2 regions of the Cupriavidus sp. KB_39 genome follow, and region 1 is predicted to be linked to the other one. Evidence: predicted binding sites of a transcription regulator. Region 1 holds the regulator's gene; the other holds the start of a gene.

Region 1 (4,164 bases):
CTGCATCGACGCCTGTAACCAGGTCATGGACAAGATGGCCTATCCGCGTGGCCTGATCCGCTACACCTCTGAGAACGCGATGCGCAAGGGCCTGTCGGCAGTCGCCGCGCGCAAGCGCTTGTTCCGCACGCGGACGATTGTCTACGCGGTGATCTGGTCGGCGCTGGTGGGGGGCTTCATCGGGTCGCTGGCGATGCGCACGCCGCTCAAGGTCGATGTCATCCGCGACCGTGGCGCGTTGGGCCGCGAGGTCGAAGGTCGCTGGATCGAGAACGTGTACCGGCTGCAACTGATCAATACGACCGAGACGCCGATGCGCGTCCGGGTACAGGCGACGAGCGCGGAGCTGCAAGGGTTGACCATCGAGTATGACAAGTCGGCAGAAACGCTGCCGCCTACGTCGAACCGGCTGTTGCCGGTGCGGATCCGTATCCCGCTCGACCACGCGCCGCAGGGCACGCACAAGATCCGTATCACGGTCACGGGGGAGGGTATGGACGACGCACGCGGACGCGCGCAGATCCAGGAAGCGACCAGTTTCATCGTGCCGCGCGGCCTGTAGGACAGGTCATTCAGGAAATATTCGACGCAAGGAGTAGGCAATGACAGCGCAACAAGTCAAGCCGTGGTGGAAGGAACCGTGGCCGTGGCTGCTGATGAGCGGACCGCTGCTGGCGATGATCGGCTGTGGTGTGACGATCTGGCTCGCCAATACCCACGCCGACGTGCCGGTGCGCGATGCCGCGCGGCATGGGCTGGTGGTGGAGAAGCTGGATGGGTCCGCCGTGCGTGCCGACGCTCATGTCAATGACACGGCGAGGCGGCCATGAGACTACGCTGGCTGATGTGGGTGATGTGGCCAGCGTTCCTGATGGGCGGCGTGGCCACGGCAACGGTGTTCTCGATTGTCGATCCCAGTGACCTGAGCTTCTTCGGTCATCCGGTCGACGCGTCGCGTGAGGCGATCTATACCGTGGGATTCCTGCTGGCGTGGCTGTTCTGCGCCTTGTCGAGCGGCCTGACGCTCTACACCATGCCAACGCCGCTCAGCGATACCGATGAACTCGAGTAGCGAGTGCACCGCCGCCGGCGAGCCGGCCTTAGCAGGAGCGGTTGTAGATCTGCTTGATGCCGGCCATGTCGATGAGCTTGACGTGGCGCTGGCGGATCTGGATCAGGCCCGCCTCGGCAAAACGAGAGAACAGGCGGCTGACGGTTTCGAGTTTCAGGCCAAGATAACTGCCGATCTCCTCGCGACTCATGCGCAATACGAACTCGCTCGACGAGTAGCCACGCGCCGACAGGCGATCGGAAAGATTGACGAGGAACGCGGCAAGCCGCTCCTCGGCCCGCATCGAACCCAACGTCATCAGCATCACCTGGTCCTGCGAAATCTCCTTGCTCATCAAGCGCAGGAACTGGGTTTGCAGCGAGGGCAGGTCAGACGAGAGCGCCTGCAAGTCGTTGAAGCGTACGACGCAGACTTCGGCATCCTCGAGGGCCGTGGCATCGGAAGCATGCTGCATTTCGCCGAGGCCATCCATACCGACCATCTCGCCGGGCAGATGGAAGCCGGTGATCTGCGAGCGGCCGTCTTCGAGCGTCACGTGCGTCTTGAGCGTGCCGAAACGCACGGCATAGACGGCGGTGAGCGGATCGCCCATGCGGTAAAGCGTTTCGCCCTTGTGCACGCGCACGCGTTCCTGCACGAGCGTGTCCATCTTCAGGAGGTCCTGGTGCGACATGCCTACCGGCAGACAAAGCTGGCCCATCCCGCACGTAGAGCAGCGGGGCGAGATCTCGGTGACGGGTATGGAGGTAAGCAATTGAGGGCTCTTGGTGATGCGCATTGCAGCGAGGGCGCGACAGATCAATTTTACCGCGTGAAGTGACGCGGAAGCGAGGGACCGTTGCCATTTGGTGTGCTTTTCAGCGTTTTTATCGTTGCGTTGTTTGGTGGCGTCCACTGTGCTGCGATGTGTGGCGGCATTGCGATGGCGGCCGAGCAGCGCGCGGCGGTGCGCGTGCCGGTGACGATCCATCGCTCGCCGCGCGGCTGGCTCGTGGAATTGCTGGCGATGCACGCCGGCCGCCTGACCACCTACGCGTTGCTGGGGGCGGTGGTGGGTGCCGTCGGCGCCACCGTATGGAAGCAGGACTATCTGCCTGTGCAGCGATGGCTCTATGGCGCAGGCGGAGCGATGCTGGTGATGTCGGGCTTCTGGCTGTTGCGTGGGCGCACCATGCGTGCGACGCGCCTGGAGGCGTTCGCGGTGCGCATGGCCCAAGGGGTGGTGGGTCGCATGGGCGCGCTCGGTATCAGGCTGCCTGCCGGCCTGGCCCGGCATGCGCCGCTGCTGCGGCGCTTCGGTCTGGGACTCGCCTGGGGGATCGTGCCGTGCGGGATGGTCTATGGGGCACTCGCAATGGCGTTGCTGGCCGGCAATGCGGCGTCGGGCGCGCTGGTCCTGTTCGCCTTTGGGTTGGGAACGCTGCCAAACCTACTGGTGATTTCGGGGTTGTCGGGCTATGTGCGCCATGTGTCGCGCCGGCCGGCGGTCCGGACCGTGGCGGGCGTGCTGATCATCGGCTTCGGCATCGTGGGCGTGGCGCGGGCGGTCTGGCTCCCGGAGACGCTGGCTGCGCATGGGTTCTGCGTGGTGTTCTAGGACGATTCCGGGCGGCGGACAGGCCGCCCCGGTTCGTGCCATTCGCCACGCCGGGCGGCGGGCGGGTTGCGGAGGGGGGCGGGAATGCCATACAATCGCGAGAACCACGGTATCGCGCCACGTAATTCCCTGGCGTCGCCGGGCCGGCATCCCTGATCTGGGATGCGTGTCCATGGGTCCGAGGCAGCATTGGCTTGCCGGATCCGTCCCCACAGTGCATCCGGTTCAAAAGATCTGGTTTAAAAGGCCGGTCGGCCTTGTGGAGTGGTGGTGCAGGCGCAGGACGAAGCTTGTCCGGGCCGATATCCGTTTTTTCTTGCCGCCTTGGCAATCTGATTGTCCTGGCGAATGTCCGCTCCAAGGGGAAGGGTTCCGCCTGCGAGGGTAAAGGCGAGAGCGCGACGCAAGAGGTTCGACTCCCGGCGAAGCCAGCCGGATGCGGACGATCTCCTGCCGGAACGACCCGGCAAATCGATGCAAAAGAACGAAGTGCACCGCTTGGCTGCCTGGGCTGCGACAGGCTGCGAGTTGGCTGCGCAATGAGATGGCGGTGGCATCGGTACCGCTGTATCCGAAATCTCCAGTGCTCCGGGATTCGTCCGGGAGCAGGTGCAAAGACAGGCTGCACACAATCACATGAATACCCAAGAGGCGAAGATCGTCCTCGAGACCGCGCTGATTTGTGCGCAGGAGCCCCTGCGCGTCAACGATCTCCGCCGTCTTTTCGCCGACGATGTCGGCGCCGACACCATCCGCGCCCTGTTGGACGAATTGCGACAGGACTGGCAGCAACGCGGTGTGGAACTCGTGGCCCTGGCCAGCGGTTGGCGTTTCCAGAGCCGGCCCGAGATGCGCGAGTTCCTCGACCGGCTCAACCCGGAAAAGCCGCCCAAGTATTCGCGCGCGGTGATGGAGACGCTGGCCATCATCGCCTATCGCCAGCCCGTGACGCGCGGCGATATCGAGGAAATTCGCGGCGTGACGGTCAGCACCGACGTGGTCAAGAAGCTCGAGGACCGCAGCTGGATCGAGGTGATCGGGCATCGCGACGTACCGGGCCGTCCCGCGCTCTATGCCACGACCAAGGCGTTTCTGGACGATCTGGGGCTGCGCACGCTGGATGAGCTGCCGCCGCTCGAGGATGCCCAGGCCCAGGTCCAGGCAGCCCTGCTGGACCAGCAGGCGATAGATTTTGAAGAAGTTGCCACGGCCAACCCGCCGGCTGGCGATGAAGAGACCTTTGCCGAGCCCCAGGCCGCCGAGACCGCTACCGATGCGGTGGAAGCGGAAGTCGTGGCCGTGGCGGAGAGCGACCATGCGGAGCCGGTGGAGACGGAAGCCCACGGCGCCGATACCGAACAGAACGACACGCCGCACCCGCAAGACAACAGCGTTGCGCAGTGGTCCGCCGATGGCGGGCATGACGACGACGCGCCGCTGGCCCACGCCAACGGTTTCCACGTGGACACAGCTGCTTCCTCCCCGGAAGCGGCCG
Region 2 (4,164 bases), on a different contig from region 1:
AAAGGGGGCTGGCATGTTGTGGGGGCGAGGGCAGGGCGTGGGGACAGCTGCCATTCTGGTACCGGCGATTGCGCCGTTTCCTGCGCTGGATCAAATCGCCGACGGATGGGACGGGAACTTACGCGGGATTCGCATTCCGGCAACAGCCCAATCAGGCCGGCGCGACCCCCGCCGGCTTTTCGCCCGACATCAGGTAGTGGATCAGGTCCGCCACGGGGCGGATGGCGTCGCCAAACGGCAGCGTGCCCTTACCCCGGAAGAACAGGCCGCGCTCCACGTCGCCCTTGAGCGCCTGCGAGAGCTTGCGGTCGATGCAGAACTGGCCGATGCGCGCCACGCCGTCGCGCAGGCCGCACGATTGCAGGCAGTCGAAGCCCTCCAGGCACTCGCGCACCTTGGYGCGCGCCTGGAGCGCCGACTCCCGGGAGAGATAGCGCTTGAGCCACGGCGTCAGCACCGCGCGCGCCGGCAGTCCCGCCACGCTCGTGAATTCGCCGATCTGTTCCTGCGGCGCGGAAGCCAGCACCTGTTTGAAAGCCAGATGCGCATCGCATTCCTCGGTCACGGCAAAGGCGGTGCCGACCTGCACGCCGGCCGCGCCCTGCGCCAGCCAGTGATGCAGCTTGCCGTGGTGGCCCAACCCGCCGGCCAGGATCAGCGGCACGGACTCCCAGGCCAGCCCCAGGCTGGCGAACAGCGTGCGGCATTCGTCCAGCACGCGCGCGAACGAGAACCGCTCATCGCCAATGTCCTCCATGCGCGAGGCGCCGAGGTGCCCGCCGGCATGCGCGGGATGTTCGATCACGATGGCATCGGGCAGCCGTCCCTTCTTCATCCACTTGCGCAGCACGAGGCTGACGCCACGGGCGTCGGACAGGATCGGGATCAAGGCCACCTTCGGGTGATTGGCGGTCAGTTCGGGGAGGTCGAGCGGCAGGCCGGCGCCCATGACGATGGCATCCGCGCCGCTATCGCACGCCTGCCGGACCAGCGCCGCGTGGGCGCCAACGGCCTTCATCACGTTGACGGCGACCATCCCTTGCCCGCCCGCCAAGTCCTTCGCCGCGCGCACCTCGCGGTCCAGCGCCACGAGGTTGGCGTGTTCGATGGCCGCCTTGTCGCGTTTGGCCGTGGCGGCCATCAGGTCGGGGTGATGATGGCGCAGGTCGATGCTGGCGATGGTGCCCATGGCGTTGTGGCGGGCCACCGTGCCGGCCAGCCGATGCGCGGAGATGCCCACGCCCATGCCGCCCTGCACGATAGGAAGCAGCTTGCGGCCGGCCAGGTTGAGCCATCGATGTGTCATGAGGAAATCCGAAGTCAGGAGGGGCAAAAAACGGCCCAGCGTCTCACGCGCATCGGGGTGGCAGTTTGCGCCAGATCAAATTGCGGGGGATCGGCGGCCCGTTCCGAGGACCTAGTTCGGCGGAACGAGACGGGTAGAACACAGCCGGGGTTTGCGCGGGGTCAAAGGTTCCCTCGATGGGCATGACTAGCATCCTTGATCGATCGCTACCCCATGCGCCGCACCGCGCATTTTCGCCATGGATGCCTCCCCGCCCGACGTGCATGATGTGCCCGATGCGCCAACACCCCCAACCGAGCCATCGCGCCGCCAGCCCCGCCGGCCCCAACTGGTGGCACCCGCCGGCTCGCTCGCGGCCCTGCGCATGGCGCTGCAGCACGGCGCGGACGCCATCTACCTCGGGTTGCGCGATGCCACCAACGCGCGCAACTTCGGCGGCCTGAATTTCTCCGAGGACGACATCCGCACCGGCGTGGCCGAAGCCCGCGCGCGCGGCGCCGAAGTGCTGTTCGCCATCAACACGTTTGCGCAGATGGGGCAGGTAGACCGCTGGCACCGCGCCGTGGACGCCGCCGCCGCGCTGGGCGCCGACGCGGTGATCATGGCCGATCCCGGCCTGATGGCCTACGCGGCGGASAAACACCCCGACCTGCGCCTGCACCTGTCCGTGCAGGGCTCGGCCACCCATGCCGATGCCATCGCGCTGATGCGCGAGCGCTTCGGCATCCGGCGCGTGGTGCTGCCGCGCGTGCTGACGCTGGCGCAGATCGCCAAGCTGGCCAGGCAGACCGATGTGGAACTTGAGGTCTTCGGCTTTGGCAGCCTGTGCGTGATGGCCGAGGGCCGCTGCCTGCTGTCCTCGTACGCGACCGGCGATTCGCCGAACAACCGTGGCGTCTGCTCGCCGGCCCACGCCGTGCGCTGGGACGAGGCGGACGGCACCATGCACGCGCGGCTSTCCGGCATCCTGATCGACAGCTACGCGCCCGGCGAGCCGGCCGGTTACCCCACGTTGTGCAAGGGCCGTTTCACCGTGGAGGGCGAGCACGGCTACGTGCTGGAGGAGCCCACCAGCCTCAACGCGCTGTCGCTGCTGCCGGCGCTGATCGACATCGGCATCGCCGCCATCAAGATCGAGGGCCGCCAGCGCAGCCCGCGCTACGTGGGCGATGTGGTGGGCGTGCTGCGCGCCGCCATCGACGACGCCTGGCGCGACCCCCGGCGCTTCGTGCCGCGCCAGGAATGGCAGGCTACATTGGGGCGCCATGCCGAGGGCGACCAGGTGACCCAGGGCGCCTATGACCGTCCGTGGCGCTGAAACCGTCCGCACCCCACCCACCATGACCACATCCACTTCCCCCTATTCCTTGACCATCGCGCTCGGCCCGCTGCTCTACTACTGGCCCCGCGCGGACGTGCTGCGCTTCTATGCCGATGTGGCAGACGCCCCCGTGGAGCGCGTCTATCTTGGCGAAGCCGTCTGCACACGCCGCCACGAATTGCGCCATGCCGACTGGCTGGACGTGGCGCGGATGCTGCGCGATGCCGGCAAGGAGGTGGTGCTGTCCACCCCGGTGCTGGTCGAATCGGACAGCGACATCGCGGCCATGCGCCGCGTCTGCGAGCAGGACGAGTTCCTCGTGGAGGCCAACGATCTTGGCGCGGTGCGCGCGCGGCGCGGGCGGCCGTTCGTCGCCGGGCCGCATCTGAACGTCTATCACGCCGATACGGCGACGTGGCTGGGCTCGCTGGGCGCGCGCGGGGTCGTGGCGCCGGTCGAGATGGACCACGCGGCGCTGGCCGCGCTGGCGGCGGCGCGGCCAGCCGGCATGCAGATCGAAGCGATGATCTGGGGCCGCATGCCGCTGGCGATCTCCGCGCGTTGCTTCACGGCCCGGCATCACCGCCTGCGCAAGGATGCCTGCGAGTTCCGTTGCCTCGACTACCCGGACGGGCTGGTCGCCCGCACGGGCGAAGGGCAGCCGTTCTTCGCCCTGAACGGCATCCAGACTCAGTCCGCAAGCTGCCTGGACCTGTGCGCGCACCTGCCGGAGATTCAGGCGATGGGCGTGGATGTGGTCCGCGTCAGCCCGCACGCCGTGGGCACGCTGGACGTCATAGCGCTGCTAGACGCCGTGCGTCATGGCCGCACCGGCGCCGCGCCCAGCGGCATCGTGCCCGCCGGCGCCTCGGCGAGCAACGGCTACTGGACCGGCCAGCCCGGCATTGCCTGGATAGCCGGCGCGCCCGCATGACTGCCCCAAGACCATCGATGAATTCTTCTTCCCTGATTGCCCGCATCCATCGCCGCCTGCCCGCCCCTGCGCAGGCCCTGCCGTTCGTGATGGCGCTGGAGTCCGCGCGCCGCGCCGGCTGGTTGCAGCCACCGTCCGCGCTGGACGGTCATGCCTTCCTGCTCGTGGTGGAAGACCTCGGGCTGGACCTGCGTTTCCGCTGTGCAGGGGGCGTGTTCCGGATGGGGCCGTTCGATCCTGAACCCGCCCCGGCGCTGACGCTGCGCGCCCGCGCCGCCGATTACCTGCAACTGCTCGCCGGCCATGCCGATACCGACACGCTGTTCTTCCAGCGCCGGCTCTCGATTTGCGGGGACACCGCGCTGGGGTTGGAGGTCAAGTACTGGCTCGACGCCACGCCGCGTCCGGCCTGGGTCGAGCCCTGGGTGGCGCGGCTAGCGGTGCTGTTTCCCGAAGTCCGTGCCGCGTGAGAGCGACGGGCTGGCCCGTCAGGCCTCGGGCGCCAGATCGCCGTAGCGCACGCCGCGTGGCTTGAAGCAGCAACGGGCGCGGAGCACGGCACCGGGGAGGTTGGCGAGCGCGGGCATCGCCGTGAAGCCATCG

Evidence for each region. Region 1 encodes FNR, which switches genes on or off when oxygen is low (the NO sensors DNR and NnrR bind a similar motif). Its sites were predicted from a motif close to TTGATNNNNATCAA; they were not measured.
Region 2: ubiU (ubiquinone anaerobic biosynthesis protein UbiU) is a predicted target of FNR. The motif match lies at 1,372-1,385, and genes of this name have one in related genera.

Annotation. Positions count from the first base shown of each region.
Region 1 is NZ_JBFREV010000016.1:81,879-86,042, forward strand. It holds gene ccoG (cytochrome c oxidase accessory protein CcoG) at 1-562, shown strand, start outside; gene AB4Z27_RS14310 (hypothetical protein) at 603-830, shown strand; gene AB4Z27_RS14315 (hypothetical protein) at 827-1,072, shown strand; gene fnr (fumarate/nitrate reduction transcriptional regulator Fnr) at 1,101-1,826, opposite strand; gene AB4Z27_RS14325 (sulfite exporter TauE/SafE family protein) at 1,911-2,669, shown strand; gene scpB (SMC-Scp complex subunit ScpB) at 3,306-4,164, shown strand, end outside.
Region 2 is NZ_JBFREV010000049.1:7,612-11,775, forward strand. It holds gene AB4Z27_RS25805 (type IV pili methyl-accepting chemotaxis transducer N-terminal domain-containing protein) at 1-15, opposite strand, end outside; gene AB4Z27_RS25810 (NAD(P)H-dependent flavin oxidoreductase) at 152-1,306, opposite strand; gene ubiU (ubiquinone anaerobic biosynthesis protein UbiU) at 1,545-2,624, shown strand; gene AB4Z27_RS25820 (U32 family peptidase) at 2,647-3,561, shown strand; gene ubiT (ubiquinone anaerobic biosynthesis accessory factor UbiT) at 3,579-4,031, shown strand; gene ahbB (siroheme decarboxylase subunit beta) at 4,050-4,164, opposite strand, start outside.